One region of the Streptomyces sp. NPDC006516 genome, then DNA from elsewhere that is predicted to be linked to it. Evidence: riboswitches for the same ligand, from Rfam matches in the RefSeq annotation. Region 1 holds a riboswitch; each other region holds the start of a gene.

Region 1 (7,799 bases):
GCCTCGGCCCGGTCGCCGATGCCACGCTTGGGCACGTTGAGGATGCGTCGCAGCGGGACGGTGTCCTCGGGGTTGGCGAGGACACGGAGGTAGGCCAGGACGTCCCTGACCTCCTTGCGCTCGTAGAAGCGCACCCCGCCGACGACCTTGTAGGGCAGTCCGACGCGGATGAAGATCTCTTCGAAGACACGGGACTGGGCGTTCGTGCGGTAGAAGACGGCGACGTCGCCCGCCTTCGCGTCACCGGCGTCGGTCAGCCGGTCGATCTCGTCGGCGACGAACTGCGCCTCGTCGTGCTCGGTGTCGGCGACGTATCCGGCGATCCGGGTGCCCTCGCCCGCGTTCGTCCACAGGTTCTTGGGGCGACGGCTCTCGTTGCGCTCGATGACGGCGTTGGCGGCGGAGAGGATCGTCTGCGTGGAGCGGTAGTTCTGCTCCAGCATGATCGTGGTCGCGTCCGGATAGTCCTCCTCGAACTGGAGGATGTTGCGGATGGTCGCGCCGCGGAAGGCGTAGATCGACTGGTCCGCGTCACCGACGACGCAGAGCTCGCCGGGGGCCTCCGCCTCTCCGGACGGGCCCACCAGTTCACGCACCAGGGTGTACTGCGCGTGGTTGGTGTCCTGGTACTCGTCGACCAGGACGTGCCGGAAGCGGCGGCGGTAGTGCTCGGCGACGTCGGGGAACGCCTGGAGCAGATGCACCGCGGTCATGATGATGTCGTCGAAGTCGAGGGCGTTGGCCTCGCGCAGCCGCGCCTGGTAGAGGGCGTAGGCCTGGGCCAACGTCTTCTCGAAGCCGTCGGCGGCCTGACCGGCGAAGGTCTCCTCGTCGATCAGCTCGTTCTTGAGGTTCGAGACCTTCGCGGTGAACGACTTCGGGGGGTAACGCTTCGGGTCCAGGTCCAGGTCGCGGCAGACGAGCGCCATCAGCCGCTTGGAGTCCGCGGCGTCGTAGATCGAGAACGACGAGGTGAAGCCGAGAAGCTTCGACTCTCGGCGCAGGATCCGCACACATGCACTGTGGAAGGTCATGACCCACATGGCGTTGGCGCGCGGTCCGACGAGCTGCTCGACGCGCTCCTTCATCTCACCCGCGGCCTTGTTGGTGAAGGTGATCGCGAGGATCTGCCCCGGGTGCACCCCGCGCTCGGCCAGCAGGTGGGCGATGCGGTGGGTCAGCACCCTGGTCTTGCCCGAGCCGGCCCCGGCGACGATGAGCAGCGGCGAGCCCGCGTGCACGACGGCGGCACGCTGCTCGGTGTTCAGCCCGTGGAGCAGCGCGGCGGAGTCGATGACGGGGCGCGGGGCGCCGTCGCGGTAGTACGCGTCACGCGGGGGCGGAGGCGCCTCGAAGACGTCCTCGAAGAGGCCCTCGGGCACCGCTTCGGGAGCGTGCTCCTCCGGGGGCGGCGGGGGGCCGTCCTCCGACTGCTGGAGGCCGGTCAGGAAACTGTCGTCAAAAAGGCTGCTCATCGCCTCACGAGTCTAGGCCGCCGCACCGACAGCCCGGGCCGCATCGGCGACAAGGGGCGGAGGTGTGCGCGTACCGAGACACTCCGCCCACGGAGTGTGAGATTCCGGGGTGCTCACGGCCACGCGGGCCGCCGCCTGGAAAAGGTCACGAAAATGTATCGGGCATATCGAACATGAACCTTCACAGGGACACCACGGGTTGGCTAGCGTGCTCCGACGGGTGCCCCGTATCCCCTCAGGCGAACCGCGCCGCACGGGCACCCCCGCCGAATCCGTACTCCCCCGCCGGAGCCCGGAACCGGGGACCCACACGCAGCACCGGGGTGAATCGGTCCGTCTCCACCGACCGTAGGGCAGCCTTCCGTTCCGCCCGAACCCGACAGCTAACCCGGTAGGCGGTCCACGGAAGGAGATGCCCGCCTTGGCGTCGCATCGCAAGCCGCGCACACGGGTGCGCACCACCACCCCCGCCGTCGGTCTCACGACCGCGGCACTCGCCTCCGTCACCCTGCTCTCCACCCAGAGCGCGACGGCCGCCCCTGCCGAGCCGAAGCCGAGCATCGAGGAAGTCCAGAAGAAGGTCGACGCCCTCTACCGGCAGGCCGGCACCGCGACGCAGCAGTACAACAAGGCCAAGGACGCGTCCGCCCAGCAGCGCTCCGAGGTGGACGCCCTCCTGGAGGCCGCGGCCAAGCGGGCCGACAAGCTCAACGAGACGCGTCGGGAGCTGGGCAACTACGCGGCCGCGCAGTACCGCACCGGGTCGATCGCGCCGACGGCGACCTTCTTCCTCGCGGACGACCCGCAGTCGTACTTCGACCAGGACCAGCTCATGGCGCGGCTGACCAGCCAGCAGCAGAAGGCGGTCGCCGACTTCCGTACGCAGCAGAAGGAGGCGGCGGCGAAGCGGGTCGAGGCGACGAAGAGCCTGGAGACGCTCACCGAGTCGCAGGCCTCGCTGCGCAGCAGCAAGCAGCAGGTGCAGGGGAAGCTCGCCGAGGCGCGCTCGCTGCTGTCGCAGCTGACCGCCGAGGAGAAGGCCCGGCTCGCCGAGCTGGAGCGCGAGAAGGAGGCGGAGGCCGAGCGCAAGGCGGAGGAGCTGGCGAAGCAGCAGGCCGCCGCCGCGAAGGAGAAGGCCGACCAGGCCGCCGCGGAGGAGGCCACGAAGGAGGAGGCGGGCACGGGGTCCGGCGACACGGGTTCCGACAGCGGCTACGCCTCCAAGGCCGACAAGGTCCTCGCCTTCGCCGCCGCGCAGATCGGCAAGCCGTACGTCTGGGGGGCGACGGGCCCGTCCTCGTACGACTGCTCCGGGCTCACCCAGGCCGCCTGGAAGGCGGCGGGCGTCGATCTGCCGCGCACCACCTGGGACCAGGTGGAGGTCGGCACCCGGGTCGCCACGGCCGATCTGCAACCGGGTGACCTGGTGTTCTTCTACGACGACATCAGCCACGTCGGCATCTACAAGGGCGACGGCATGATGATCCACGCACCGAAGCCGGGCGCGAACGTCCGCGAGGAGTCGATCTACTACATGCCGATCTACGGGAGCGTGCGCCCCGCGTGACGCTCGGGGGCATCACCGGCGGGCGGGCCCGGCAACCGGGCCCGCCCGTCCGCGCTCAGGTCCAGAGCGTGGCGATGAAGATGTTGGCGACCGTCAGTCCGCCGACGGCCGCGAACGCCCCCTTGCCCACCTTCTCCTCGTCCCGCTTCACGTAGACGAGCGCCAGGATCACGATCAGGACGAGCAGCTTGATGCCGATCTTGACGTTGTTCACGGTCTGGTCGTCGGCCTGGTTGAGCCCGACCAGCGCGACACCGGTCACGAGCATGGTGAGCGCACCGTGCAGCATGGCCGGCACGAAGCGTGCCGTGCCCGCCCCCATGGCCTTCATCTGGGTCAGGAAGCCGCCCAGCAGGGAGGCGATACCGATGATGTGCAGGGCCACGAAGACATTGATGAGTACGTCCATGCCCGCAGCCTAACGGCGGCCATATCACCACTCTTCGGCCAGGTACGACTTCCTGATGAAGTGACCTCCGGTCTGCGCGGATTGCCGGACTCCGCTTACTTTTTCCGGTCATCCGGTGGAAGCGAAACAGCACATGCAGGCAATTGCTGTCATTACGCCTCTTCCCCCCGCCCCGGGTTTAGCGTCCCTCCCAGGTGACCGACTCTGCACCGCCGCCCCGTACCGGGCGGCACCCCGGTCACCCCGCCAGGAGATCCTTCGGCGGGCCACTCCCCCCTGTGGTGGCCCGCCGACGGACCCCGGCGGGCCCGCCGGCAACCCCCGGCGGGCAGTCGAACGGAAGGACGCACCACCCCTGTGGCCGCGCATCGTAAAGCCGCTCACCGCAAGCCCAAGCAGAGTCTGTTCACCGGGTCTGCTGCCCGCACCGCCGCGACCCTCGCCCTGGCCGGGGCCGCCACCGCGACCGGCCTGGAGGGTGCCGCCCAGGCCGAGCCCCAGCTCACACCGGCCCAGGTGAAGTCCAAGGTCGACCGGCTGTACCACGAGGCCGAGATCGCCACCGAGAAGTACAACGGCGCCAAGGAGACCACGGCCCGCTCGGAGAAGTCCCTGGACGCCCTGCGCGACGAGGCCGCCCGCAGGACGGACCGCCTCAACGCCGCGCGTGACCTCCTCGGCTCGTACGCCACCGCGCAGTACCGCAGCGCCGGGATCGACCCCGCCGTGCGGCTCGCCCTCTCCTCCGACCCGGACGAGTATCTGGAACGCGCCTCCTTCGAGGACCGGGCGGGCGACCGCCAGGCCGGCGCCGTCAACGGCGTACGCCGCCAGATCAGCGACCTCGCGCAGCTGCGCGCCCGCGCGGAGGACGAGCTCGAGGTCCTCGCCTCCCGCCGGGCCGAGCTGAAGAAGCAGAAGGACGCGGTCCGCACCAAGCTGGCCGGCGCCCGGAAACTGCTGGCCACCCTCACCGCCGCCCAGCGCGCCGACTACGAGCGCTCCGCGGACGCCGGGCACGGCGGCAGCGCCGTCCGGGCCGACCGGAGCACCCCGCGCGGCTCCGTGGCCGCGCCCGACGCCCGCGCCGCACAGGCCGTGGACTTCGCGTACGGCGCGCTCGGCAAGCCGTACGTCTGGGGGGCGACGGGCCCGTCCTCGTACGACTGCTCCGGGCTCACCCAGGCCGCCTGGCGGGCCGCGGGCGTCTCGCTGCCGCGCACGACGTACACACAGATCAACGCGGGCCGACGCGTCTCCCGCTCCGAACTGGCCCCCGGGGACCTGGTGTTCTTCTACTCCGGGATCACCCACGTCGGGCTCTACATCGGCGGCGGCCAGATGATCCACGCCCCACGCCCGGGCGCCCCTGTCCGGATCGCGCCGGTCAGCGAAATGCCCTTCGCGGGAGCCACCCGCGTCGCCTAGGCTTCCCGTCCCATGGACAGAGGCATGGACAAGGACATCCAGAACTACGCGCGCACGCTGGCCCTGCGCTCCCCGGACCACTACCGGGTCGGACCGTTCACGGTGCGCCACAACCCGGGCTGGGAGCTGAAGTTCGCCAACTACGCCATCCCCGACCGGGACGCCGAACCCACCGCACGGGACGTCGCCGAACTGATCGAGGCGTTCCGCGCGCACGACCGGCTGCCCCGCCTGGAGTTCCTGCCGTCCTGGGCGCCCGCCGTCGAACCGGCCCTGCTGGCAGCCGGTTTCACGGAGGAGAACCGCGCTCCCGTCATGGCCTGCACCGCCGCCGGGCTGCTCACACCGAAGCCGGTGGACGGGCTGCGGATCGCCGAACCGGTCACGGCCGACGAGTTCGCCTCGGCGGCGGCCGTCCAGCACACCGGTTTCGGCGGCGAGGGCGGCCCCGACGAGGGCGAGATCGCCTGGCTGCGCGCGGCGACGGCGGACGGCGGCGTCTCCGCCCTCGCGACCGTCGACGGCCTGCCCGCCGGCGCGGGCGGCTGCTCGGCCCCGGCCGAGGGCATCGGCGAACTGGCCGGACTGGCCGTCGCCGAGTCCTTCCGGCGCCGGGGCGTCGGCGCGGCCCTCTCCGCCTGGCTGACCCGCACCGCCTTCGACCGCGGCTTCCACACCGTCTGGCTGGAGCCGGGCGGACCCGACGTGGAACGGGTCTACGCCGGGATCGGCTACCGCAGGACGGGCGAGAAGCTCAACATCTCGCTCGATCCCGTGTGACCGCGAAAGCCGTCCGGGCCGGCGGCGTCCGTCCCCGCGACCACGAGCCTCCGGCCTGCCGCCGGCTCGCGCCGGGCACGGCGCCCGGACCGCTCGCCGGCCTCAGACCAGCCGTCGCGCCGTCGCCCACCGGGTCAGCTCGTGCCGGTTGGACAGCTGGAGCTTGCGCAGCACGGCCGAGACGTGGGACTCGACCGTCTTCACCGAGATGAACAGCTGCTTGGCGATCTCCTTGTACGCGTATCCCCGGGCGATCAGCCGCAGGACCTCGCGCTCCCGCTGCGTCAGCCGGTCCAGGTCCTCGTCGACCGGCGGGGCGTCCGTGGAGGCGAAGGCGTCCAGGACGAATCCGGCCAGGCGCGGCGAGAAGACCGCGTCGCCGTCCTGCACCCGGAAGACGGAGTCGACCAGGTCGGCGCCGGTGATGGTCTTGGTGACGTAGCCACGCGCGCCGCCGCGGATGACGCCGATGACGTCCTCGGCGGCGTCGGAGACGGACAGCGCCAGGAAGCGCACCGGGTTCTCGACCGCGCCCATCATCGGCGCGCAGCGGCGCAGCACCTCGACACCGCCGCCCCCCGGGAGGTGGACGTCGAGGAGGACGACCTCGGGGCGGGTCGCGGTGATCACGGTGACCGCCTGGTCGACGTCGGCGGCCTCGCCGACGACCTCCACCCCGGTCTCCTCGGTGCGGCCGATCTCGGCCTGGACTCCGGTGCGGAACATCCGGTGGTCGTCGACGAGCACGACCCGTACCCGGCGCTCCGGGCCCCCGGTCGCTTCGGTGTTCTCGGTCATTCGCTCGCCCTCTCCATCTCCAGCTCGACCTCCGTGCCCCCGCCGGGCACCGAACGCAGCCGCGCCGTACCGCCGTTGCGCTGCATCCGGCCGATGATCGATTCTCGTACGCCCATCCTGTCGCCCGGTACGGCGTCCAGGTCGAATCCCGGCCCCCGGTCCCGCACGGAGACGAAGACCGTGCGGCCCTCGACCTCCGCGAAGACCTGCACGGCGCCGCCCTCGCCACCGTACTTGGCGGCGTTCACCATCGCCTCGCGCGCGGCCTGCATCTGCGCCACCAGCTTCTCGTCCAGCGGGCAGTCACCGACGACCACGACCTCCAGCGGCACCCCGTGCTTGTCCTCGACCTCGGCGGCGGCACGCTTGACGGCCTCGGCGAGGCTCGTGGGCTCCTCGGCCTCCTCCTTGCCGGTGCCCTCCGGGTTGTACAGCCAGTTGCGCAGTTCGCGTTCCTGGGCCCGGGCGAGCCTGCGGACCTCGCCGCCGTCGTCCGCGTTGCGCTGGATCAGGGTGAGCGTGTGCAGGACCGAGTCGTGGACGTGCGCGGCGACCTCGGCCCGCTCCTGCGCCCTGATGCGCATCAGACGCTCCTCGGAAAGGTCCTGGGTCATCCGGATGAGATAGGGCCCGGCGAGCAGCGCGATGCCCGTGAGCACCGCTATGGCCGCGGTCAGCGCGGTGCCGAGCTGGGCCGCCGACCCCCGTACCACCATGAAGGCGGCGAGACCGAGGCCGACCAGGGCGACTCCGGCCAGGCCCCGGGCGAGGTGCAGCACCCTGCGGCGGCGGCCGACCTCGATCCAGCGGGCGCGCCGCGCGTTGTCGGCCTGTCGCCACACGAGGACGGAGCCCGCGCCGATCAGCAGGGCGGGCCAGACGTAACGGTCCGCCTTGCTGCCCATGTCGACGTTGCCGACGAAGATCACGGCGCCGATGAGCAGCGCCACCAGGGCGAAGACCTGGCCCTTGTCCGGCTTGCGGAGTCTGCGGCGGCCGTCCGGGGCGGTCTCGAAGAGGGACCGCGGCGTCTCCACCCCGCCCACACCGAGCGGGACGACGATCCAGAACACGGCGTAGAGAAGCGCTCCGAGGCCGTCCGCGAAGAACAGTCCCAGGAAGACGAACCGGACCCATGCGACGGGCAGTCCCAGGTGTCCTGCGAGCCCGCGCGCGACGCCGCCGAGCATCCGCCCGTCGGCGCTGCGGTACAGCTTGCGCGGCGCGGGCTCCTCCGGCTCCGGGGCGAGGGAGCTCGGGGCTCGGGTCGTGGCTGCTGGCATGGACCGATCGTCACACGTTCCGGCGGGTCGTGGCATCAGGGTCTGCCCGGACTCGACCC
Region 2 (7,799 bases), on a different contig from region 1:
CAGAGGAGAGGGCCCGCCATGTTCCGTCCCGCCGCCCGCCATGTCCTGCCCGAGTTCACCGAGCGCACCGCCTACGGGCCCCGGACGATGGATCCCTACGCGAAGCTCCTGTCCGAGCGCATCGTCTTTCTCGGCACTCCCGTCGACGACACCGCGGCGACCGATCTGATCGCGCAGTTCATGTACCTGGAGCACGCGGATCCGGACCGTCCGCTGTCCCTCTACGTCAACTCGCCCGGTGGCTCCTTCAACGCCATGACGGCGATCTACGACACCATGCGCTACCTGGCGTGCGAGGTGGAGACCTTCTGTCTCGGACAGGCGGGGTCGAGTGCCGCCGTACTCCTCGCAGCCGGTGCGCCCGGACGCCGACATGCCCTGCCCGGCTCCCGGGTAGTCATCCAGCAACCCGCCCTGGACGAGCCGTTGAGGGGACAGCCCTCCGATCTCGAGATCGCGGCCTCCGAGTTGCTGCGCGAGCGCGAACTGCTCACGGCCATGCTGGCGCGTCACACGGGGCGGTCCGTACGGGAGATCAGCGCCGACATCGACCGGGACACCGTTCTCGACGCGCCCGCCGCCCTGGCGTTCGGGCTGGTGGACCACGTCGTGGAGAACCGCATGCCACCCCTGCCGCCGCATCTCGCGAGGTGAACGCCCGATGCTTTCGCCCCAGTTCCCGCCGCTCCCCGCACTGACCCGCGCCGAGGCCGAGTTCATCGACTGCTACCTGGAGGCCCTCGACCAGCTCGGCCGCATCAACCCGGCGCGCGGCAGCGACACCTACGGAGCGCTTCGCGCCGCTCAGGCGCTCGCCTCCCGCGCCACCGCCCTCCGTGACGCACTCACGCTGATGCACGAGCGGGGCGAGTCACAGATCCACGCGGCCACGCTGGCCCGGGCGCTGCGACTGCTGGACGGGGAGCGGCGTGCCGGACGCGTCGCGCTGCCTCCGGCCGCGTCGAGTTGACCGCGGACGACGCCCGACTCCGGCGTCCGGCCGGGCTTTCGGCGCCCTCACACGACACGCCCGGCCACGTGATGAGTTTTCCTCGCTCGTTCGGCTCAGGGGCTCCCCCGCCCGAGGGACGGCTCAACTTGCGCAACAGATGCGGACGCTGAGCGGAATTCGTCGTTCCGTCGCTGGTACGCGGCTGGTCGGGCGGCAGCGCCGGGCCTTCGGGCGCACCCCGTCCACCCGAACGGATCAGTGGTGACGACTCTCACATATCGGAACTTCGACGAGGAAAAGGGACGGTTCGTGCGTAAAGATCCCTGGGACGACAAGCCCCCGCCACCGCGGCGGGGCGGTCCGGGCGGACGCCGAGTCCTGCCGCCGTCCGGATGCCTGGTCGACAGGAGTGGATCGGCAGGAGTGGAGGACCCGAGCACAACGGGCCGACCGGACATCCGGACAGCCCTCGGGGTGAAGCCGCTTCGCGCGGCCGGGCAACTTCGCCAGCCCGAACCCGACAGGTCACCCTTCACAGGCGGCTGACGAAGGGTTGCGCATGCCTGCGCAGGTTCATGTCCCGTCTCTCATCGCCCGGGTCGGTACGGCCTCGGTTCTCACATTCGCCGTCGGCACCACCATGCTGACCCCCGGTCTCGTGAACGAGGCCGAGGCCGCGGGCCATTCGACGAGGGCGCTGGACATCGCGGCCTCCAAGAAGGGTGCACCGTACAGATGGGGGGCCACCGGCCCCCACAGGTTCGACTGTTCCGGCCTCACGCTCTACGCGTTCAAGAAAGTGGGCAAGAAACTCCCCCGCACGGCCCAGCAGCAGTACAACAAGACCCGCCATATCTCCAGGTCGCAGCGGAAACGCGGCGACCTGGTCTTTTTTCACGCGGGCCGCAGCGTTTACCACGTCGGTATCTACGCCGGCAACGGAAAGATGTGGCACTCACCGAAGACCGGGGCCGTGGTCCGGCTGGAGCGGATCTGGTCGAACAGCGTCTGGTACGGGAGGGTCCGCTGACAGCTCTCCCCCTCCGGTTCAGCGCAGCAGGGGCCCTGTCACCAGGACGAGTCCCAGCGCGGTGAGCGCCGTGCCGCTGCCGCCCTCGATCGCACGGGCGGTACGCGGCCGGCGCAGCCACCGGCCCAGCCGGTCCACCAGCAGCGCCACGGCCGGGAACCAGATGAGCGCGAGCAGCACGACCACCGAGGCCAGCAGCAAGGTCCTGGGCAGCGGCGGCGAGCCGTCGGGAACGAACTGGGGCAGCAGGCTGAGGAAGAGGACGGGCGCCTTCGGGTTGAGGGCGTTCGTCAGAAAGCCCTGGCGCAGGGAGCGGGCCCACGTCGTCGGTGCCCCGCCTCCCTGTCCCTCCCCGGCCTCTCCTTCCCGGACCGCGTTTCGCCGCAGCGCGTACAGGCCGCTGAGTCCGAGCCAGAGCACATAGGCGCCGCCGAGCAGCTGAACGGTACGAAACAGGACCGGCATGGTCACGAGCACGGCGGCGAGCCCTGCGACGGCCAGCGCGGTGTGTACCAGCAACCCTCCGGCGACCCCCACCGCGGAGGCGAGACCGGACCGCCGGGAGGCGAGTGCGTTGCGTACGACGACGGTGAAGTCCGCGCCGGGCAGCGCGACCATACCCGCGGCCACGGCGACGAAAGCGAGCAGTTGTGCGTCCATGGGTCCACCTTGAACGCCCGGAGCCTTTAGCGTGTACTTGCAATCTTCTGGGTCCGCCAAAAGGAACGCTTAATGTACGACCCCACACGGCTGGCCGCGCTGGTGGCGGTGGCCGAGGCCGGCTCGATCACACGGGCAGCGGCTCGGCTGGGCTACACCGCGCCCGCACTCTCGCAGCAGCTGGCCAAGCTGGAGCGGGAGGCCGGGGCCGCCCTGCTCGTGAGACACCATCGTGGAGCACGGCTGACGGCGGCCGGCGAGCTCCTGGCGGGGCGTGCCAGGCGCGTCCTGGACGAGATGGACCAGGCGCGGCACGAGCTCGCCCGGCTCGCCGGGCTTTCGGGCGGCCGGCTGCGCGTAGGGACCTTCGTCACCGCCGGGATCCACCTGCTGCCCCCGGTGCTCACCGCGTTCCGCCGTGCCCACCCCGACGTCGAGCTGGCCGTCACGGACTACGAGCCGCCGGCCGGGGTCGCCGCGGTGGCGGCGGGGGACGTGGACCTGGCGTTGACCCACGCGTACGAGCCGGCGGCCCCTGATCCACTGCCTGCGGGCGTGTTCTCGGAGCCGTTGCTCGTCGAGGAGCTGGTGCTCGTCACCGCCGTCGGCCAGATGCTCTCCGAGGGAAGCGGTCCGCTGCCCGTGTCCGAACTGGCCGGCCGGCCACTGATCAGCAGCGCGCCGGAGCACCCGCCCAGGCGCGGGGTGGAGCGTGCGCTCGCCGAGGCGGGGGCGACGCCCGCCGTGGTGTGCGAGTCGCCCGGCTACGCCCTGGTGTGCGCGCTGGTCAGTGCGGGCCTCGGCGTGGCAGTCGTGCCGGAGATGGTCGCGGCGATGTCCCCGGCACCACTCGCCGTACGGCGCCTGGAGCCGGCGACGTTCCGGCGGACGATCTCGGTGGCGCACCGGGGGACCCGGAACACGGCGGCCTCGGAGACACTGACGGCGCTGCTGCGCAGCGGATTCGGCCGTACCACCACGTCGTAGCTGTCGGGCGGGCGGCCCGGCGGGGCAATCGTCGCCTCGTCCCGGTGCGGCGGCCCACCCGTGGAATCTCAGGCCTGCGTGGGAACGGCCCAGGGAAGCTCGATCGCCACGGTCTTGCCCCCGTCCGGAGTCGGGCTGACGCTGAGCCGGCCACCGCGTTCCTTGGCGAGCGCCCGGACGATCACCATGCCGCGGCCGTTGTCCTGCCGTACAGCCGCGGGCAGGCGCTGGGGCCAGCGGGGGTGGCTGTCCGTGACCCCCAGATACAACTCGACGTCACGATCCAGGCGCAGGTCCACGGTGAAGGTGGGTGACTGGCCGAAGGTGTGCTGGACCGCGTTCGTCGCGAGCTCCGAGACGATCAGCTGGATGGCGTCGGCGGTCTCGCTCCCGTCCGCGAGACCCCACTCGGCGAGTACGCGCGCCACGTGTCTGCGGGCCCGGGACACCGAGACCGGGTCGCTCGGCAGGGTGACAGTTGCTTCTTGCTGGTCTGCCATGGCGACGCCGTCCCTTTCCCGCCTGACCGACCCGCGATCGGCCTGGATTGTGCTTCGCGCCAGAGTGCCACCGATACGGCCCTCGGTGACGGCGATCCACCAAGATGTGCATATATCTGCCGCCCAATCCGGTGAACTCTCCCCCGTAGCCGTACACAAGCGTCACACTGGCCACTTTCCGAGCCGCCGCCGCAGAGGCTCTCCGCGGGAGGAGAGGAGCCGACATGCGCCACGGCCCGCTGGTACGCCGACGCAGACTCGGGGAGGAACTGCGCGGCCTGCGCCATGCCGCCGGGCTCACCAGCCGGGAGGCCGCGGACAGGCTGGGCTGGCACCAGTCGAAAGTGAGCCGGATCGAGACGGGCACGAAAACAACTGGCGTTCGCTGGACCTCATCGCCGCAGCAGGCCGCAGCGGTCAGGCGGAACCTTCAGACTGCCCGAGGGGGCGCGATGTCCGACCGTCCCGCACAGCCCGGCCCCAGCTGGCGGCGCAGCAGCCGCAGCACAGGGATGAACAACTGCGTGGAAGCCGCACCGCTCGGCGAGGACCGACTGGCCGTGCGGGACTCCAAGGACGTGGCCCTGCCACCGCTGCGCTTCTCGGCGGAAGCCTGGACGACCTTCGTGGCCGGACTGCACGGGCCCCTGATCAGCTGACGGGCACGGGTGCCGTCGCGACGACCGCCCCTACGGCGAAAGCGATCTGTTCCTCCGTGAGGTCCGCGCGCGCCGTCAGCCTGAGCCGCGAGATCCCGTCAGGCACCGACGGCGGCCGGAAACATCCCACCGCCAGGCCCGCGCCGCGGCAGTCGGCCGCCCAGCGCACCGCGGACTCCGCCGAGGGCGCACGGACGGAGACGACGGCGGCGTCGGGGCGTACGGCGGTGAGCCCGGCGGCGGTGAGCCGCCCGTACAGCTCGGCCGCGACCCTCCCGGCTGCGGCCGCGCGTCCGGGCTCCCGGCGCAACAGCCGCAGGGCGCCCAGCGCTCCACCCACCGCGGCCGGAGCGAGCCCGGTGTCGAAGATGAACGTACGGGCGGTGTTGACGAGATGACCGATGACGCGGGCCGGGCCGAGGATCGCACCGCCCTGGCTGCCCAGCGACTTCGACAGAGTCAGCGTGGCGACGATCCCCTCGCCGCCCGCGAGCCCGGCGGCGGCGAGTGCGCCTCGCCCGCCCTCACCCAGGACGCCCAGCCCGTGCGCGTCGTCCACCAGGAGGGCCGCCCCGGCTTCGCGGCAGACGTCCGCGAGGGCGGGCAGGGGGGCCGCGTCGCCGTCCACCGAGAAGACCGAGTCGGTCACGGCCACCGCCCGTCCACCGTGTGCGCGGAGCGCCTTGCGTACGGCTTCGGGGTCCGCGTGCGGTACGACGGCGACGGCCGCCCTGGAGAGGCGGCAGCCGTCGACGATCGACGCGTGGTTGCCCGCGTCGGAGACGATCAGTGAATCCTGTCCGGTCAGCGCGGTGAGAGCCGCCAGATTGGCCGCGTAGCCCGAGGAGAACACGAGGGCCGCTTCGAATCCGCAGAAGTCGGCGAGTTCGCGCTCCAGCTCGGCGTGGAGTGCGGTGGACCCGGTGACCAGTCGCGAACCGGTGGAGCCCGCGCCCCACTCCCGCGCGGCCTCGGCGGCGGCCGAGGTGACCTCGGGGTGCCGGGTGAGCCCCAGATAGTCGTTGCCGGCGAGGTCCAGCACATCCGTCCCGGAGGGCCTGGGGCGCAGGCTCCGGACGAGTCCGGCATCGGCCCGGCGGCGCGCCGCGTCGTCGATCCAGTCGAATGGGGCGTAGGACATGAGCGGGTCCCTTTTGTAGGCAGCTCACAGACCCTAACCGGGTGCGCAACAGGCCAGGGTGTGGCAATACACACAGCATCGGCCGGCTCTCCTGTCCGGTTCCTCCTTGGCCGATGGCGGTGCCGTACGTCAGGATCAAGCCCATGGACCTGCTGAACACGCTGGTGGACAAGGGGCTGCGGCGCGAACTGCCGACCCGTGACGAGGCTCTCGCCGTGCTGGCGACCTCCGACGACGAACTGCTCGACGTGGTGGCCGCGGCCGGAAAGGTGCGCCGCCAGTGGTTCGGGCGCCGCGTCAAGCTGAACTACCTGGTGAACCTGAAGTCCGGGCTCTGCCCCGAGGACTGCTCCTACTGCTCGCAGCGGCTCGGCTCCAAGGCCGAGATCCTCAAGTACACCTGGCTGAAACCTGACCAGGCGACAAAGGCCGCCGCCGCGGGAGTGGCCGGTGGCGCGAAGCGGGTCTGCCTGGTGGCGAGCGGCCGTGGGCCGACGGACCGGGACGTGGACCGGGTGTCTCGGACGATCGAAGCCATCAAGGAGCAGCACGAGGGCGTCGAGGTGTGCGCCTGTCTCGGTCTGCTGTCGGAGGGCCAGGCCGACCGGCTCCGGTCGGCGGGCGCCGACGCGTACAACCACAACCTCAACACCTCGGAGGGGACGTACGGGGACATCACGACCACCCACACGTACGCCGACCGGGTGGACACCGTGCAGCAGGCCCAGGCTGCCGGCCTGTCGGCCTGTTCCGGCCTGATCGCCGGGATGGGCGAGTCCGACGCCGATCTGGTGGACGTCGTCTTCTCGCTGCGTGCCCTCGACCCCGATTCGGTGCCGGTGAACTTCCTGATCCCCATGGAGGGGACACCGCTCGCGAAGAAGTGGCACCTCACGCCCCAGCGGTGCCTGCGCATCCTGGCGATGGTGAGGTTCGTCTGTCCCGACGTCGAGGTACGGCTCGCGGGCGGGCGCGAGGTCCACCTGCGCTCGATGCAGCCTCTCGCCCTGAACCTGGTCAACTCCATCTTCCTGGGTGACTATCTGACCAGCGAGGGACAGTCCGGCCAGACCGACCTCGACATGATCGCGGACGCGGGGTTCGAGGTGGAGGGCGCGGGGACGACCACGCTGCCCGAGCACCGCGTGCAGTCGGCCGGCGGCTGCGGATCGCACGAGGGGGGCTGTGCTCCGTGCGGCGACTCCGCTGAGAGCGGCCCCGCCGCAGCGAAGACGGTGGGGGTTCCTGCGGCTCAGGCGGCGGAAGCCGTCGCGGCGCGCACGGACCTGGTGGCGGTACGCCGTCGTGGTGCAGGGACGGATCTCGCACCCAATGCCTGATCCGCTCCGCCCCGCCGACCTCCTCGCCCTGGACCGGGCCCATGTCTGGCACCCCTACGGCCCGATGCCCGGGCGACAGGAGCCGCTGGTCGTGGAGTCCGCGTCCGGTGTCCGCCTCCGGCTCGCCGAAGCCGCGGAAGGGCAGACGGAGTTGGTGGACGGCATGTCCTCCTGGTGGTCGGCGGTCCACGGTTACAACCATCCGGTCCTCAACGAGGCGGCCCGCGCGCAGCTGGACCGGATGAGCCACGTGATGTTCGGCGGGCTCACCCATGAGCCCGCCGTCCGGCTGGCGACCCGGCTGGTGGAGATCACCCCGGAGCCACTGCGGCACGTCTTCCTCGCCGACTCCGGCTCCGTCGCGGTCGAGGTCGCGGTGAAGATGTGCCTGCAGTACTGGCGTTCGGCCGGCCGGCCGGGCAAGCACCGGCTGCTGACCTGGCGCGGCGGCTACCACGGGGACACCTGGCAGCCGATGTCGGTGTGCGACCCCGAAGGCGGGATGCACGAGCTGTGGTCCGGCGCCCTCC
Region 3 (7,799 bases), on a different contig from region 1:
GCCGAACGCGGCGCCGATCAGCCCGTTGACGAGACAGGTGCGTACGGGCGACTGCGCGGAACCGGGGATTCGGGCAGGTCTGTGCGGTGTGGACATGGCAGGAGGCCCTCCAGACAGGCGGGAAGCGAGTTCGGGGGGCGTGACAACCCCCTTGGGCACGGCACTATGCCTGCCAACTGTGCCTGGCGCACCCTCTGTTGGCGCGATGCGCCGGTGACGAGGGGTCCCGCCTCCGAGGTGGGCGAGGGCGGGGGTGGTCAGGACCGCGTCCCGGATGGCGTAGAGTTACAACCACAACGACGCGGGGTGGAGCAGCTCGGTAGCTCGCTGGGCTCATAACCCAGAGGTCGCAGGTTCAAATCCTGTCCCCGCTACTGAAGACAGAGGCCCGGATCCTTCCAAGGATCCGGGCCTCTGTCGTGTGCCCACCGCCGCACGCTTGACCTTGACGTTACGTAAAGATCTACCGTTTCCCGCATGGAGTGGTCCATCCAGGAAATCGCCCGGCAGGCCGGCACCACGAGCCGCACGCTCCGGCACTACGGGGAGCTCGGCCTCCTGACGCCGAGCCGCACGGGCGCCAACGGCTACCGCTATTACGACCAGGAGGCCCTGGTCAGGCTCCAGCGCATCCTGCTGCTGCGGGAGCTGGGACTCTCGCTGCCCGCGATCAAGGACGTACTGGAGGGGCAACGGGACACCTCGGCGGCGCTGCGGGCCCATCTGCGGCTGCTGGAGCAGGAGCGGGAGCGCATCGGGCGGCAGATCGCCTCGGTGCGGACCACTCTCCAAAAAACCGAGGAAGGGGAAGGGCTCATGGCCGAGGAAGTGTTCGACGGCTTCGATCACACGGTGTACGAACAGGAGGTCACCGAGCGCTGGGGCCGCGAGGCGTACGAGCGCGGCGACCGGTGGTGGAAAGGACTGGGCCCGGACGGGCGCGCGCGATTCCAGGAGGAGCACGAGCAGATCGCCCGGGACTACGGCGAGGCCAGGGCGGCCGGTCTCGACGCGGGCTCCGACGAGGTGCAGGACATCGCGCGCAGGCACTGCGAGTGGCTCGCGGTGACCATGGAACCCACCCGTTCGTATGTAACCGGCATCGCGGAGATGTACGTCGCCGATCCTCGCTTCGCGAGGAACTACGATCGGTACGGGGACGGAACAGCCGTCTTCGTACGGGATGCACTGACGATCTACGCGCGGCACCGGCTCACCGGCTGACCTCCGGGGGGCGGGCCCCGGCGCGCTCCTCCCTTCGGCCGATGACGGGTCGCCGTGCGGCGCGGCTCCGGCGAGCCTGGGTGGGGCGCGGTACCGTCCGCAGCCGTGGACGGACCGGGCAGGAGTGCACAGGTGGGGAAGCGGGACGGACGGCGAGTGAGTGCTGCCGGGAACTCCCGTGCCCGGCGCTTCGTGCGCGCGCTGCCCGCCCTGATGATCTGTGCCGGAGTGGTCTTCGACCTGCTGACGCCGACCGAGGTGTCCGCCGTACCGCTCTTCGCGGCGGCCCCGCTGATCGCCGCCCCGTTCTTCTCGCTGGCCTCGACCGTGCGCACCGCGGTGGTCGCCATCCTCGTCGTACTCGTCATCCGGATCTCGGACGGCGTCCTCTACAAGGTCGTACCGCTCACCGACCTGCTCACCCTGCTGACGGTGTCCGTACTCGCCCTCGTCATCAACGGCGTCGTGCGGCGCGGGAACGAGCAGCTTGCCTCGGCCCGGGTCATCGCGGAGACCGCGATGCGCGCGGTGCTTCCCACGCCCGAGTCACGGATCGGCGGGCTGCAGGTCGCGGCGCGCTACGAGCCGGCCCAGGCCGACGAGTTCGTCGGCGGTGATCTGTTCGCCGTGGCGGACACGCCCTACGGCGTGCGGCTGGTGCTCGGGGACGTACGGGGCAAGGGGCTGGACGCGGTGGCGGCGGTGGCCGTCGTGATCGGGGCGTTCCGGGAGGCCGCCGAGCAGGAGCGGTCGCTCGAAGGGGTGGTCCAGCGGCTGGAGCGGGCTCTGGCCCGGGAGGGCTCACGGCGCGGCGGGTTCGACTCCGTGGAGGGGTTCGTCACCGCCGTGCTCGCCGAGATCCCGGCGGGCTCGGAGACCTTGCGGGTCGTCAACCGCGGGCACCCCGAGCCGCTGGTCCTGCATCCGGACGGGGCGCTCGACGTGCTGACGCCGGCCGAACCGGCCCTGCCGCTGGGCATGGGGCTGGGTGCGTGGCCGGACCGTGCGGACGAGTGGCCGCTGCCGGCCGGGGCGACGTTCCTGGCGTTCACGGACGGCCTGTCGGAGGCGCGGGACGCGCACGGTGCGTTCTACGACCCGGAGGCACGGCTGCGTGGCCGGATCTTTCCGGGGCCGGAGGAGCTGCTGTCCGCGCTCACCGACGACGTACGTCTGCACACCGGGGGCCGGTCGACGGACGACCTGGCGCTCCTCGCGGTCGGGAGGCCGTCCCGGGGTCAGCCCGAGCGGCGGACGACCGTGAAGATTGTGGGGCGGGACAGTGAATGACGGGCGGCGACCGTCCGTAGTCACGAGGCACCTCTCCGATAACATTTGACACACCATCAGAAACTGACAGTGTGTCGCGCGTCGCGCAACTCGCCCGTTTGAGCCCGTTTGACCCCTGAAAGTCCAGGCCAGGGCCGTGAACGATCTGTCGGAACAGCTTGGAATCGGACCCAGGTGTCTATTAACGTTCGATAACGCAGCGCGGTTGTACCTGTCGTCGCAAGAGGCGGCACCGTGCGCGGCGCCGAATTCCGCAAGGGAACCGGGGAACCACCTACATGGGGTGAATCGGACACCTGTGTCTCGTGAGAGACGAAGGGGCCCGTAGGAGACCTTCCTGCTCCGAACCCGTCAGCTAACCCGGTAGGCGAGAAGGAAGGAAAGGAGTGCGCCCACGTGGCGTCGAATCAGCCTGCCCCCGAGGCCCCGTCACCCTTCAGGACCGACAGCCTCGGTACCGAGGACAGGACTTGGGAGGAATGGAACCCCACCGAGGAGTCCATCCGCCCCGTACGCGGTCGGCACCGTGTAGCCAAGCAGCGTGGTCTCGCCCGTAGCTCCACCGTCCTCGGCGTCGGCGTCATCGCGGCCGTCGGAGCGGGTGGCATGGCCACCGCGCAGAGCAAGCCGCCGGTCTCCATCTCCCTTCCCGATTCCATCGCGGACAATCTCCCCGACGCCAAGTCCCTGCCCGGCGTTGGCGCGTTCATGTCCGGCGACTCCGACGCGGACCAGCAGACGGTCGCCTCCTCCCCCCTCACCTCCGCGGGCATCACGGCCGCCGAGGCCGAGCAGGGAACCACCGACGCCGGCGAGGCGCTGCGCGCCCGCATCCTCCAGCAGGCCGAGCAGCAGCAGGCCGGAGCCGATGCCGAGGCCAGGGCCGCCGAGGAGACGGCGGCGGCCGAGGCAGCCGCGGCCCAGGCGGCGAAGCAGCAGACCGTGGCCGAGGCCGAGGCCGTCGCGAAGAAGAAGGCGGCGGAAGAGGCGGCGAAGAAGAAGGCGGAGGCCGAGCGCCTCGCCAAGCTCGCCGCCAGCTATGCCGTCCCGACCTCCTCGTACTACATCAGCTCGAGCTTCGGTCAGGCCGGTTCGATGTGGTCCTCCGGCTACCACACCGGGCTGGACTTCGCGGCCCCGACCGGTACGCCGGTCAAGGCGGTGCACAGCGGCACGGTGAAGTCGGCCGGCTACTCCGGTTCGTACGGCTACCGCACGGTCCTCGAGCTGGAGGACGGCACCGAGGTCTGGTACTGCCACCAGTCCTCGATGGACGTGACCGCAGGTCAGAAGGTCACCACCGGCCAGACCATCGGCCGCGTCGGAGCGACGGGCAATGTGACCGGCGCGCACCTGCACCTGGAGATCCACACCGCTGACGGCACGGGCATCGACCCGATGGCCTGGCTGCGCGGTAAGGGCCTCACGATCTGATCCCGCGCGCCGTCACGCGGCGCACCGAACCCCGGCGGCCCTGACGCACTACCCCCCGACGTCAGGGCCGCCGGTTCGTCGTGTCCTGGTGGTGTGTCCTGGTTCGTGCGTGCCGTCGGTTCATGCGTGTCGGTTCGTGGGTGCCTCCGACGAGCTCACGCTCGCCCGCCTGGCGGGCTCACGGAGGCGGGGGAGCGCGGTGGCGGGCACCGTCCTCCAGGTAGGGGTTGTAGCCCCCGTAGTGCCGGTGCGGTGCCGGTGGCTGCTGCGCCGCCACGCTCCCGTGGGAGAACTGACCGGGGAACGGCTGCGGGGCGGCCGGCCTGGGCGGCCGTACCCGGCCCGTCGCGTGGGCGGCGTACGTCAGGGCGGGGCCCGCGACCGCCCGGCGCTGCCACAGGTGGTGCAGCAGCTCCTGCTCGCGGAGTGCGAACTCCGGTCCCGCGCCGTCGTGGCGGGCCCTTCGGCGGAGCATGGCCAGGGACGTCGCGAACGACTCGTACTCGGCGACGGCACGGGCCGCGGCCCTGCCCCGGTTCCGGTCGGGGTAGCTGTGCCAGTGCCTCGCCATGTCGCGGGCCATACCCCGCGCCCGCATCGAGGCGAGCGCGAGCGGCTCGGCGGGGGCGAGCCAGCCGGCCGCCGCGTACACCGGCAGCTCGGTGGACAAGGTGCGCAGCTCCCGCTGGCGCGACCAGATCGCCAGCCACGTCACCAGAGCGAAGCACGGAACCATGAACGCGCCGTACACCGCGTAGAAGCCGTACGGGCCGAAGGCCGACGAGCCGTTCCACACGGCGTGCATGCCCATGGCGAGGACGAGTCCCAGCAGGGGCGAGACGATCCGGCGAATCCGGTGCCGCGCGCCTCCGAGGGCCGCGATGCCGAGTCCTATGCCGGAGAGCACCGTGAACAGAGGGTGGGCGAACGGCGACATCACCACGCGCACGAAGAACGTCCCCGCCGTCACGGAGGCGAGGCCCGTGGTGCCGAGCTGCTGATCCTCGCCGAAGGCGTTGCCCAGGTAGAGGATGTTCTCGGTGAAGGCGAACCCGGTCGCGGTGAAGCCCGCGACCACGATGCCGTCGACTATCCCGCCGAACTCCCGTCTGCGGAACAGGAAGATCAGCAGGACGGCCGCGGCCTTGGCGCTCTCCTCCACGACCGGGGCGATGACCGTCGCACCGAGGGTGTCGGCGCTTCCCGGATCAGCGGTGGCCGTCGCTATCCAGCGCGTCGCGAAGGAGTTGGCGATGATCGCCACCAAGGCGGCTGCGCACGCACCCCAGAAGAAGGCGAACAGCAGGTTGCGCCAGGGGCCCGGCTCGACCCGGTCGAGCCAGCGGAACGCGGACATCAGCAGGGGGACGGGCAGAACGGCCAGGCCCAGACCCACCAGAAAGCCCTCGGTGCCGGTCTGTTCACGGACCAGGGCCAGAATGACGAGACCGCAGAGCGCGAGGACGGTGATCACCGCACCGGCGCGGAAGGCCTTGCTGCGCCAGACCATGCCGACGCGGCGCGGCCGGTACCACTGGCCACGCTCCGGGACGGCGCCCAGGAACTCGTCGAGCCGCTGCTCCTCGAGAACCGGGACGGCCGGCTGCTGATGCTGCACGGACCCCTCGGACACCTGTCGACCCTAACGAGGGGGACTGACACCTGGCCACGGTGCGATGGCCGGTGAGCCGGCCGATGGCCGATCAGCGACGGGTGAACAGCACGTCGTGCACGACGTGGCCCTTGTCCAGGCCCTGACCCTCGAAGCGGGTCAGGGGCCGGAACGCCGGACGAGGGGCGTAGCCGCCGTCCGCCTGGGTGTTCTCGAACAGCGGGTGCGCCGTCAGCACCTCGAGCATCTGCTCGGCATACGGCTCCCAGTCGGTCGCGCAGTGCAGGACCGCGCCGGGCTTCATGCGCCCGGCCACCAGATCGAGGAACTCCGGCTGGATCAGCCGCCGCTTGTGATGCCGCTTCTTGGGCCACGGGTCGGGGAAGTACACCCGGAGCCCGTCCAGCGCCTCGGGCTCCAGCATCTCGCGGAGCAGGATGATCGCGTCACCGTTGGCGACCCGGACGTTGGTCAGTCCCGCCCGGTCGGCGAGTCCGAGCAGGTTGCCCTGGCCGGGGGTGTGCACGTCGACGGCGAGGATGCCGGTGCCGGGGTCGTCCGCCGCCATCTGTGCCGTCGCCTCGCCCATGCCGAAGCCGATCTCCAGGACCACCGGGAGTCCGTCGAAGAGCGTGGGCAGATCGAGGACGCCGCGGCCGTCGATGTCCAGACCCCACTTGGGCCACAGCCGCTGGAGGGCGTCCTCCTGGCCGGCGGTCACCCTGCTGCGGCGTGGCTGGAAGCTGCGGATGCGGCGCTCGTGGTGGGAGCCCGCCGGGTCGGCGGCGGGACCGCCGGGGAAGCGGGGCTCCTGGCGCAGCCTGCGCTGCCGCTCGAAGGAGGCGGCGCGCCGCGCCGCGGCGTCGGAATCGGCGTCGCCGGGCGTCACCGCCTCGGGGTGCGGCTCCGCGCTCGTCCCGTGGTGGGTCTCCGCGTCCGTCCCGGGGGCGGAGCCGGGCGTCTCTGGGGTGGGGTTCACAGGCTCAGACACAATGCCCCGATTCTACGGCGGGAGGAGTCCACCCCGTCGCGCGAGCCCGCAGCAGAGCCCGCCGCGCCACCTCCCTCCCGATGGGCAGCGACGCGGTGGCCGCGGGCGAGGGCGCGTTCAGCACATGCACGGTGTGCGGTGCGTCCCGGATCAGGAAGTCGTCGACCAGGGTGCCGTCACGCAGGACCGCCTGGGCCCTGACCCCGGGTGGTGAGGGACGCAGATCGTCCTCCGTCACCTCGGGCAGCATGCGGCGGACGGCCCGGGTGAACGCGCTCTTCGACAGGGACCGGTGCAGTTCGCCCGCCCCGTACCGCCAGTGCCGCCGGGCGATCCGCCAGGAGCCCGGCCAGGCCAGGGTGCCCGCCAGCTCGCCCGGGCGCACGACCGTGCGGCCGTACCCCTCTCGCGCCAGCGCCGGCACCGCGTTGGGCCCGACGTGGACCGTGCCGTCGACACCTCGGGTCAGATGTACCCCCAGGAAGGGGAAGGCAGGATCGGGCACCGGGTAGACGAGCCCGCGCACCAGTTCCGGCCTGGCCAGCTCGTAGTACTCCCCGCGGAACGGCACGATCCGGGCCCCGGGGTCGTCGCCGGCGAGCAGCGCCACCCGGTCGCTGTGCAGTCCGGCGCAGTTGACCAGCACCCGGGCTCTGACCACCCGGCCGTCGGCCGTGCGCACCGCGACGCCCCAGGGGCGCCGGTCGACAGCGACGACCTCCGCGCCGTAACGGACCTCTCCGCCCGACGCGCCCACCTCGGAGGCGAGGCGGCCGGCGACCGCGGCGAAGTCGCACACTCCCGTCGTGCCGACCCGGATCGCGGCGAGACCGCGCACCCGCGGCTCGTACTCCGCGATCTGGGCGGGGCCGAGCTCCCGGACCGGCAGCCCGTGCGCCCGCCCGCGCTGCACCAAGGCGTGCAGCCGCGGCAGCTCGGCGCTGTCCGTCGCCACGATCAGCTTGCCCGTGACCGCGTGGGCGATGCCGTGCTCCTCGCAGAAGCCGACCAGCTCGGTGGCGCCCCGCACCGCGTAGCGCGCCTTGAGCGAACCCGGCGCGTAGTAGATCCCGCTGTGGATCACCCCGCTGTTACGGCCCGTCTGGTGCCGGGCCGGACCCCACTCCTTCTCCAGCACCGTGACCCGCGTGCCGGGCGCGGTGCGCGTGAGCGCGTACGCGGTCGACAGACCGACGATTCCGCCACCGATCACCAGCACATCGCAGTCGTACGCCGCGTGCGTCATCA
Region 4 (7,799 bases), on a different contig from region 1:
CGCAGCTCGCCCTGACCGCGGTGGGCCGGGTGCTCGACGTGACGGCAGACGAGGTCAAGGAGGCCGCCCGGGCGCACCTGCGTCCCGACAACCGCGCGGTCCTGGTCTACGAGCCGCTCGAGCCGGCCGACGAGACGGACGGCGCCGACGCGCACGAAGGGGCCGACAAGTGACCGACGCCGCCGTGACTGGAGTAGCGATGCAGTACCACCCGCAGCCCACCGCCGGCGAAGCCAGGCCGTGGGCCTTCCCCGCGCCCGAGCGCGGCGCCCTGCCCAACGGCCTGACCGTGCTGCGCTGCCACCGCCCCGGCCAGCAGGTCGTCGCCGTGGAGATCTTCCTCGACGCGCCCCTGGACGCCGAGCCCGAAGGCCTGGACGGCGTGGCCACGATCATGGCGCGGGCCCTGTCCGAGGGGACGGACAAGCGCTCCGCGGAAGAGTTCGCGGCCGAGCTGGAGCGCTGCGGCGCCACCCTGGACGCGCACGCCGACCACCCGGGGCTCCGCGTCTCCCTCGAGGTCCCGGTCTCCCGGCTGGCCAAGGCCCTCGGCCTGGTCGCCGAGGCACTTCGGGCGCCCGCCTTCGCGGAGAGCGAGATCGAGCGCCTGGTGGGCAACCGGCTCGACGAGATCCCGCACGAGCAGGCCAACCCGGCCCGCAGGGCCGCCAAGCAGCTCTCCAAGGAACTCTTCCCCGCGACGGCACGGATGTCGCGTCCGCGCCAGGGCACCGAGGAGACGGTCCGGGGGATCGACGCCGCGGCCGTGCGCGCCTTCTACGACGCCCATGTCCGTCCGTCCACCGCGACCGCGGTCGTCGTCGGCGACCTCACCGGGGTGGACCTCGACGCCCTGCTCGCCGACACCCTCGGTGACTGGTCGGGCAACACCGCCCAGGCCCGCCCGGTTCCCCCGATCACCGCGGACGACACCGGCCGCGTGGTCATCGTGGACCGTCCCGGAGCCGTGCAGACGCAGCTCCTGATCGGCCGTATCGGGGCGGACCGCCACGACAGTGTGTGGCCCGCGCAGGTCCTCGGCACGTACTGCCTCGGAGGCACGCTCACCTCGCGGCTGGACCGTGTGCTGCGTGAGGAGAAGGGCTACACCTACGGTGTCCGGGCCTTCGGGCAGGTGCTGCGCTCCACCGCCCCCGGTTCCTCCTCCGGAGCGACCGGTGCCGCGATGCTCGCGATCAGCGGCTCCGTGGACACCGAGTCCACCGGACCCGCGCTCGACGACCTGTGGAAGGTCCTGCGCACTCTCGCGGCCGAAGGGCTGACCGACGCCGAGCGCGAGACCGCCGTGCAGAACCTGGTGGGTGTGGCCCCGCTGAAGTACGAGACGGCCGCCTCGGTGGCCGGCACGCTCGCCGACCAGGTCGAGCAGCACCTGCCGGACGACTACCAGGCCCAGCTGTACGCGCGGCTGGCCGAGACCGGCACGGTCGAGGCGACCGCGGCCGTGGTCAACGCGTTCCCGGTGGACCGGCTGGTCACCGTGCTCGTGGGGGACGCGGCCCAGATCGCCGAGCCCGTCAGGGCACTGGGTATCGGTGAGGTGTCGGTCGTCAGCGGCTGACAGCGGAGAATGCCCTTCAGGGCATGACAGAACGGACCCCGGTGAGCACGTGCTCACCGGGGTCCGTTCGTCTGTCCCATTTGGTATTGAAGATCCGCATATGCCCTGTGGGATGTGCGACATAAGGCCCTTTACGTTTGGTTCCCCGAGGCGGCCCGACCTACCGTCAGCCCGGCTGTTCGTCAGACGTATGCCGCGCCCGCGGCGCCGGACAGTCATCGCCGAGTCCCCGTCAGGCGCGAGCCTGGGGAGCCGGGGACCCATGAAGTCCCTGGGGTGAATCGGGCAATTCCGCGCCTCGCACGAGACGCGGAGGGGCCCGTAGGAGACCTTCCTGCTCCGAACCCGTCAGCTAACCCGGTAGGCGAGAAGGAAGGAAAGGACCAGCCCTTACATGGCGTTCATCCGTGCCACCGGGAAGCACCGTGCCCCGAGCCGCCTGACGCGCAGGAGCGCTCAGGTCGCCGGCATCGCGGCCCTGGCCACCACCGGCGTCATCGGCGCCACGGCCTCCCCGGCCCTCGCCGCGGATTCCGAGTCCGTCACCACGGGCAGCACCGGTCTGACCCAGGCCGTCTCCCTCGACGTCACGCTCGCCGCCCAGATCGACGCCCAGGCGGAGGCGCAGCAGCACCAGGCCGAGGCCGCCGCCAAGGCGAAGGCCGAGGCGAAGGCGAAGGCCGAGGCCAAGGCGGAGGCGAAGCGCAAGGCCGAGGCCCGCGCCAAGGAGGTCCGCGAGGCCGAGGCCCGTGCGGCCCGCGCCGCCGAGCGTGCCCGGCTGAACGCCTTCCACCTCCCGGTCGCCGGCTCCCACGTGACCACCGGCTACAAGTCGGGTGGCGCGCTGTGGTCCTCCGGCAGCCACTCCGGAGTGGACTTCCAGGCGGCGTCCGGCTCCTCCGTGGTCGCGGTCGGCGCCGGTACGGTCGTCGAGGCGGGCTGGGGCGGCGCGTACGGCAACAACATCGTGCTCCGGATGAAGGACGGCACCTACACCCAGTACGGCCACCTCTCGTCGATCGGTGTCTCGGTCGGACAGAGCGTCACCTCGGGCCAGCAGATAGGCCTCTCCGGCTCGACCGGCAACTCCACGGGCCCGCACCTGCACTTCGAGGCCCGGACCACCCCCGACTACGGGTCCGACATGGACCCGGTCGCCTACCTCCGCGCCCATGGCGTGCAGGTCTGACAGGCCTCCGCACGACGACGCTCCGCACGAAGGCCCCGGCCCGTCGCCGGAGTTCAGCACGAAGGCCCCGGCTCACCCGCCGGGGCCTTCGCCGTGCCCTGGCGGAGGAGTCCGCGGAGCGTGCGCGGAAGTGCCCCGCGGCCAAAAGCAATCCACGGATTCCACCCTGCCATCGGAAATTCCCGCCGATTGCAATAGAGTCACAGAACAGGCGTCGATCGGCCGCGTTTCGCGGGGATTAAGGCGGAGGTTCGGACATGCGCATTCCCGCGCATTCGGTATGCACGGCGATCCGTGACGACATCGTCTCCGGTGTCTTCGAACGTGGCAGCCGCCTCACCGAAGAGGTGCTCGCGCGACGTTACGGCGTCTCGCGCGTCCCGGTGCGCGAGGCGCTGCGCACCCTGGAGTCCGAGGGGTTCGTCGTCACCCGCCGGCACGCCGGTGCCTGTGTCGCCGAGCCGACGGAGCAGGAGGCCGCGGACCTGCTGGAGATCCGCATGCTCCTGGAGCCCCTCGGGGCGGCCCGGGCGGCGCAGCGACGCACCGACGCCCACCTCAAGGTGCTCCGAGGCCTGGTCAGACTGGGGCAGGAGCGGGTGCGCCGCGGCGAGGGGGAGGATCTGCGCTCGCTGGGCGGCTGGTTCCACGAGACGCTGGCGCAGGCGTCGGGCAGCCCCGCCCTGATCGCGCTGCTCACCCAGCTCCGGCACAAGATCGCGTGGATGTACTCCGTCGAACAGCCCGCCCGCCCCGCGGACTCCTGGGCGGAGCACGGTGCCCTCGTCGACGCCGTGGCGCGCGGCGACGCCGAACGGGCCAGGGCCCTCGCCGCCCAGCACGCCGAGCGGGCCACCGCCGCGCACCGGCTGCGCCGTCCGCCCGGTGGCACGGCGGGCGGCGTGCGGGTGAGGACTTCGCAACACCCCGTAAACATCGCGGGAGCACGTCATTAACAATTGCGCCGTATACAAAGAAGGTAATTGTCGCGGGGCTTTATTTCTGCTGCCCTAATTCGGGCGCGAGGAGTGCCGCTGCCCGCTCGTGAAACAGAAAAGCCGCGACTCCCGGTGAGAGGGCGCCGCGGCTTATCCGCAGAAAAGATTCCGGACGGGCCGGACTCAGACGGTCTCCGGGAGCTCCTCCAGCCCCTCGGCGACCAGCTTCGCCAGACGGTCCAGAGCGACCTCGGCGTTGTCCGCCTCGGAGGAGAGCACGATCTCCTCGCCGCCCTGGGCGCCCAGGCCGAGCACCGCGAGCATGGAAGCGGCGTTCACGGGGTTGCCGTCCGCCTTGGCGATCGTCACCGGGACGCCGGAGGCCGTGGCGGCACGGACGAAGATGGAAGCGGGGCGGGCGTGCAGGCCCTCGGCCCAACCGACGTTGACGCGGCGCTCAGCCATGGTTCTGCCCTTCACGTATCAATGGTTGTCTAGACCAGTGTCTCATGCGGTGTGCACTGCCTGCTCTGGGCTCGCCGCCGGCCCGCGCACCGCCCGCCGGCACCCTCAGCGTGCCCCCGCCGCAATGCCGACGCGACCGGTGCGACGAGCCGTAGGCTTTGCCCATGGAGCCCTCGCCCTCACCGGAGCAGAGTCCGCACCACGCGTACCCCGACCACTGGGAGGCGGACGTGGTGCTCCGTGACGGTGGCACCGCGCGCATCAGGCCCATCACCACGGACGACGCCGAGCGTCTCGTCAGCTTCTACGAGCAGGTGTCCGACGAGTCGAAGTACTACCGCTTCTTCGCCCCGTACCCTCGCCTCTCCGCCCGCGACGTGCACCGCTTCACCCATCACGACTACGTCGACCGGGTGGGACTGGCCGTCACGATCGGCGGCGAGTTCATCGCGACCGTGCGCTACGACCGCATCGACGACCAGGGCAGGCCGGCCTCCGCCCCCGCGGACGAGGCGGAGGTCGCCTTCCTCGTCCAGGACGCCCACCAGGGCCGTGGCGTCGCGTCGGCCCTCCTCGAACACATCGCGGCGGTCGCCAGGGAACGTGGCATCCGCCGATTCGCCGCCGAGGTGCTGCCCGCCAACAACAAGATGATCAAGGTGTTCCGCGACGCCGGGTTCACCCAGCAGCGCAGCTTCGAGGAAGGCTCCGTCCATCTCACCCTCGACATCGAGCCCACGGCGGAGTCCCTGGCCGTCCAGCGCGCCCGTGAGCAGCGGGCCGAGGCCCGCTCGGTGCAGCGCCTGCTGACGCCCGGCTCCGTCGCGGTCGTGGGCGCCGGACGCGCGCCCGGGGGAGTGGGCCGCACGGTGCTGCGCAACCTCCTGGGCTCAGGCTTCACCGGGCGCGCGTACGCGGTGAACACGTCCTTCGACGCAGGTCTGGAGACCGTCGACGGGGTCCCCGCGTACCGCTCCGTGGGCGAGATCGGCGCACAGGTCGATCTCGCGGTCGTGGCCGTCCCCGCCGACCGGGTCCCGCAGGCAGTCGCGGACTGCGGAGAACACGGGGTCCAGGGACTCGTCGTCCTCTCCGCCGGTTACGCGGAGCAGGGCGCCGAAGGGCGGGAGCGCCAGCGCGAACTGGTCCGGCAGGCACGCTCGTACGGCATGCGGATCATCGGCCCCAACGCCTTCGGCATCATCAACACCTCTGAATCCGTCCGCCTGAACGCCTCGCTCGCCCCCGAGTCCCCGCAGCCCGGGCGCATCGGCCTCTTCACCCAGTCCGGCGCCATCGGGATTGCCGTCCTGTCCGGTCTCCACCGGCGCGGAGCCGGACTGTCGGCCTTCATCTCCGCGGGCAACCGGGCCGACGTCTCGGGCAACGACTTCCTGCAGTACTGGTACGAGGACCAGGGAACCGACGTCGCCCTGCTGTACCTGGAGTCGCTCGGCAACCCGCGCAAGTTCACCCGGCTCGCGCGCCGTACGGCCGCGGTGAAGCCCGTGGTCGTGGTGAAGGGGGCGCGGCACAGCGGGTCCAACCCGCCGGGCCATGCCGTACCTGTCAGCCGGATCCCGGACGCGACGGTCTCCGCGCTGATGCGGCAGGCGGGAGTGATCCGTGTCGACACCGTGACCGAGCTGGTCGACGTGGGCCTGCTCCTCGCGGGCCAGCCACTGCCGGACGGGCCCCGGGTGGCGATCCTGGGCAACTCCGAGTCCCTCGGCCTCCTCACCTACGACGCCTGCCTCGCCGAGGGGCTGCGCCCACGTCCGCCGCGCGATCTCACGACGGCCGCCGGACCGCAGGACTTCCGGGACGCGCTCGCGGACGCGCTCGCCGACCGGACCTGCGACGCGGTGATCGTGACCGCGATCCCGTGGGTGGGGGAGAACGGCGAGGCCGAGACCGGTGACGGCGAGACCCTGGCCGCCGCGCTGCGCGAGGCTGCGGCCGGCGGCCCGGCCAAGCCGGTGGCCGTGGTGCACGTGGAGATGGGCGGCCTGGCGGCGGCCCTCGCCGCCGCCACGAGCACGGCGGCGCCCCGGCCCCGCACGACCGCCCCCGGAGCGACGCAGGAACCAGGACCCGGGACGGAGTCCCACGCGGCGGCCTCGGGCTCCGAGAGGGAGCCGGAGCCACAGCTCCGGACGCCGGCCCCGGGCGCCGTCCGCGCCACGACCCCCGTCCAGGGAGTGGGGGACACCGCGGCCACCGGCAACCCACCGGCGGCCACCGGCGATCCCGCTCCGCCACGTACGGGCGCTCCCGTACGTGGCGGCACGGCGGATACGGCACCGGCGGGCGTGGGCGCTCCCGCCCCGGCGCCTGCGGGCGGCCCCGGCTCCTCCACCGGCCGGATCCCCGCCTACCCCGCCGCCGAACGAGCCGTACGCGCCCTCGCCGAGGCCGTGAAGTACGCACAGTGGCGGCGCCAGGCCGCGTCCCCCGGCAAGGTGCCCGAATTCCTGGACGACACGATCGACGAACCGGGGGCCGCCGGGCTGATCGACGCGTTGCTGGGCCCCGGCCCCGACCCGCGGGGCCGCCCGCTCACCCCGGACGAGGCACGCGACCTGCTCGCCCGTTACGGGATCGCCGTCCGGCCCGCTCTTCCCGCCCCGGATCCCGGGGAAGCCGTGGCTGCCGCCTCCGAGCTCGGCTACCCGGTGGCACTGAAGACCACCGCCCCCCATCTCCGCCACCGCGCCGACCTCGGTGGCGTCCGGCTCGACCTCGCCAACGAGAACGCGCTGCGCCGGGCCTACGGCGAACTCACCGAGCTGCTGGGCACACCGGCCGAACTCCGCCCCGTGGTCCAGGCCATGGCACCCAGGGGGGTCGACACCGTCGTCAAGGCGTCGATCGACGCCGCCGCCGGTGCCGTCCTCTCCTTCGGGCTGGCCGGCGCGCCCTCCGAGCTGCTGGGCGACACCGCGCACCGTCTCGTGCCCGCCACCGACCGCGACGCCGCCGAGCTGATCCGCTCCATCAGGGCGGCTCCGGTGCTGTTCGGCTGGCGCGGGTCCGCGCCGGCGGACACAGCGGCGCTCGAAGAGCTTCTGCTGAGGGTGTCCCGGCTGGTCGACGACCACCCCGAGGTGGTCTCGGTCACCCTGGAGCCCGTAGTCGTCGCCACGCAGGGCCTGACGGTCCTCGGAGCGAGTGTCCGGCTCGCCCCGCCGCCCGCCCGCAGTGACCTCGGCCCCCGCCGGCTGCCCAGCTACTGACCGGCGGGGACTTCGGCCCCGGCGGGCTCTCAGCTACTGACCGCGCAGGGATCTCGGCCCCCGCCGGCTCCCCAGCTACTGACCGCCCGCCGACCCGCGCACGGCGTCCCCGGCAGCCACCGGCCCCCCGTAGGATGGTCCCTATGGCAAAGACCGGTACGACGACCCAGGGGCTGCGCGCGGCGATCGAGCGCAGCGGCTACTACCCGGCCCTCGTGGCCGAGGCGGTGGAGGCCGCCGTCGGCGGGGAGCCGGTCGCGTCGTATCTGGTCCACCAGGAGACCACCTTCGACTCCAACGAGGTGCGCCGCCATGTCACGGTCCTCGTCCTGACGGACACCCGCTTCATCGTCAGCCATACCGACGAGCAGGCCGCAGACACGAGCTCC

The links. A riboswitch is a leader RNA that binds a small molecule or an ion and turns the genes downstream of it on or off. The one in region 1 is predicted to bind cyclic di-AMP.
Positions count from the first base shown of each region.
Region 2: it holds a riboswitch for cyclic di-AMP, as region 1 does, so the genes downstream of both, ABZY45_RS27545 (C40 family peptidase) here and ABZY45_RS08475 (NlpC/P60 family protein) in region 1, are expected to answer to the same signal.
Region 3: it holds a riboswitch for cyclic di-AMP, as region 1 does, so the genes downstream of both, ABZY45_RS20035 (M23 family metallopeptidase) here and ABZY45_RS08475 (NlpC/P60 family protein) in region 1, are expected to answer to the same signal.
Region 4: it holds a riboswitch for cyclic di-AMP, as region 1 does, so the genes downstream of both, ABZY45_RS24840 (M23 family metallopeptidase) here and ABZY45_RS08475 (NlpC/P60 family protein) in region 1, are expected to answer to the same signal.

Region 1 covers NZ_JBEXPD010000002.1:492,496-500,294, reverse strand. Annotated here, with positions in the region: gene pcrA (DNA helicase PcrA) at 1-1,475, opposite strand, end outside; cyclic di-AMP (ydaO/yuaA leader) riboswitch at 1,749-1,889, shown strand; gene ABZY45_RS08475 (NlpC/P60 family protein) at 1,888-3,042, shown strand; gene ABZY45_RS08470 (hypothetical protein) at 3,098-3,451, opposite strand; gene ABZY45_RS08465 (C40 family peptidase) at 3,809-4,879, shown strand; gene ABZY45_RS08460 (GNAT family N-acetyltransferase) at 4,904-5,659, shown strand; gene ABZY45_RS08455 (response regulator transcription factor) at 5,762-6,457, opposite strand; gene ABZY45_RS08450 (PspC domain-containing protein) at 6,454-7,740, opposite strand.
Region 2 covers NZ_JBEXPD010000012.1:151,719-159,517, forward strand. Annotated here, with positions in the region: gene ABZY45_RS27535 (ATP-dependent Clp protease proteolytic subunit) at 19-654, shown strand; gene ABZY45_RS27540 (hypothetical protein) at 662-970, shown strand; cyclic di-AMP (ydaO/yuaA leader) riboswitch at 1,312-1,508, shown strand; gene ABZY45_RS27545 (C40 family peptidase) at 1,512-1,982, shown strand; gene ABZY45_RS27550 (LysE family translocator) at 2,001-2,642, opposite strand; gene ABZY45_RS27555 (LysR family transcriptional regulator) at 2,715-3,629, shown strand; gene ABZY45_RS27560 (ATP-binding protein) at 3,698-4,129, opposite strand; partial or broken gene ABZY45_RS27565 (helix-turn-helix transcriptional regulator) at 4,354-4,494, shown strand; gene ABZY45_RS27570 (DUF397 domain-containing protein) at 4,474-4,788, shown strand; gene ABZY45_RS27575 (8-amino-7-oxononanoate synthase) at 4,781-5,929, opposite strand; gene bioB (biotin synthase BioB) at 6,073-7,269, shown strand; gene ABZY45_RS27585 (adenosylmethionine--8-amino-7-oxononanoate transaminase) at 7,262-7,799, shown strand, end outside.
Region 3 covers NZ_JBEXPD010000007.1:17,901-25,699, reverse strand. Annotated here, with positions in the region: gene ABZY45_RS20055 (hypothetical protein) at 1-96, opposite strand, end outside; tRNA gene ABZY45_RS20050 (tRNA-Met) at 301-374, shown strand; gene ABZY45_RS20045 (MerR family transcriptional regulator) at 478-1,224, shown strand; gene ABZY45_RS20040 (PP2C family protein-serine/threonine phosphatase) at 1,357-2,514, shown strand; cyclic di-AMP (ydaO/yuaA leader) riboswitch at 2,747-2,899, shown strand; gene ABZY45_RS20035 (M23 family metallopeptidase) at 2,911-3,948, shown strand; gene ABZY45_RS20030 (PrsW family intramembrane metalloprotease) at 4,127-5,581, opposite strand; gene trmB (tRNA (guanosine(46)-N7)-methyltransferase TrmB) at 5,652-6,449, opposite strand; gene lhgO (L-2-hydroxyglutarate oxidase) at 6,544-7,799, opposite strand, start outside.
Region 4 covers NZ_JBEXPD010000010.1:106,119-113,917, forward strand. Annotated here, with positions in the region: gene ABZY45_RS24830 (pitrilysin family protein) at 1-173, shown strand, start outside; gene ABZY45_RS24835 (pitrilysin family protein) at 200-1,582, shown strand; cyclic di-AMP (ydaO/yuaA leader) riboswitch at 1,792-1,964, shown strand; gene ABZY45_RS24840 (M23 family metallopeptidase) at 1,977-2,771, shown strand; gene ABZY45_RS24845 (GntR family transcriptional regulator) at 3,029-3,727, shown strand; gene ABZY45_RS24850 (HPr family phosphocarrier protein) at 3,893-4,174, opposite strand; gene ABZY45_RS24855 (GNAT family N-acetyltransferase) at 4,339-7,410, shown strand; gene ABZY45_RS24860 (DUF5998 family protein) at 7,554-7,799, shown strand, end outside.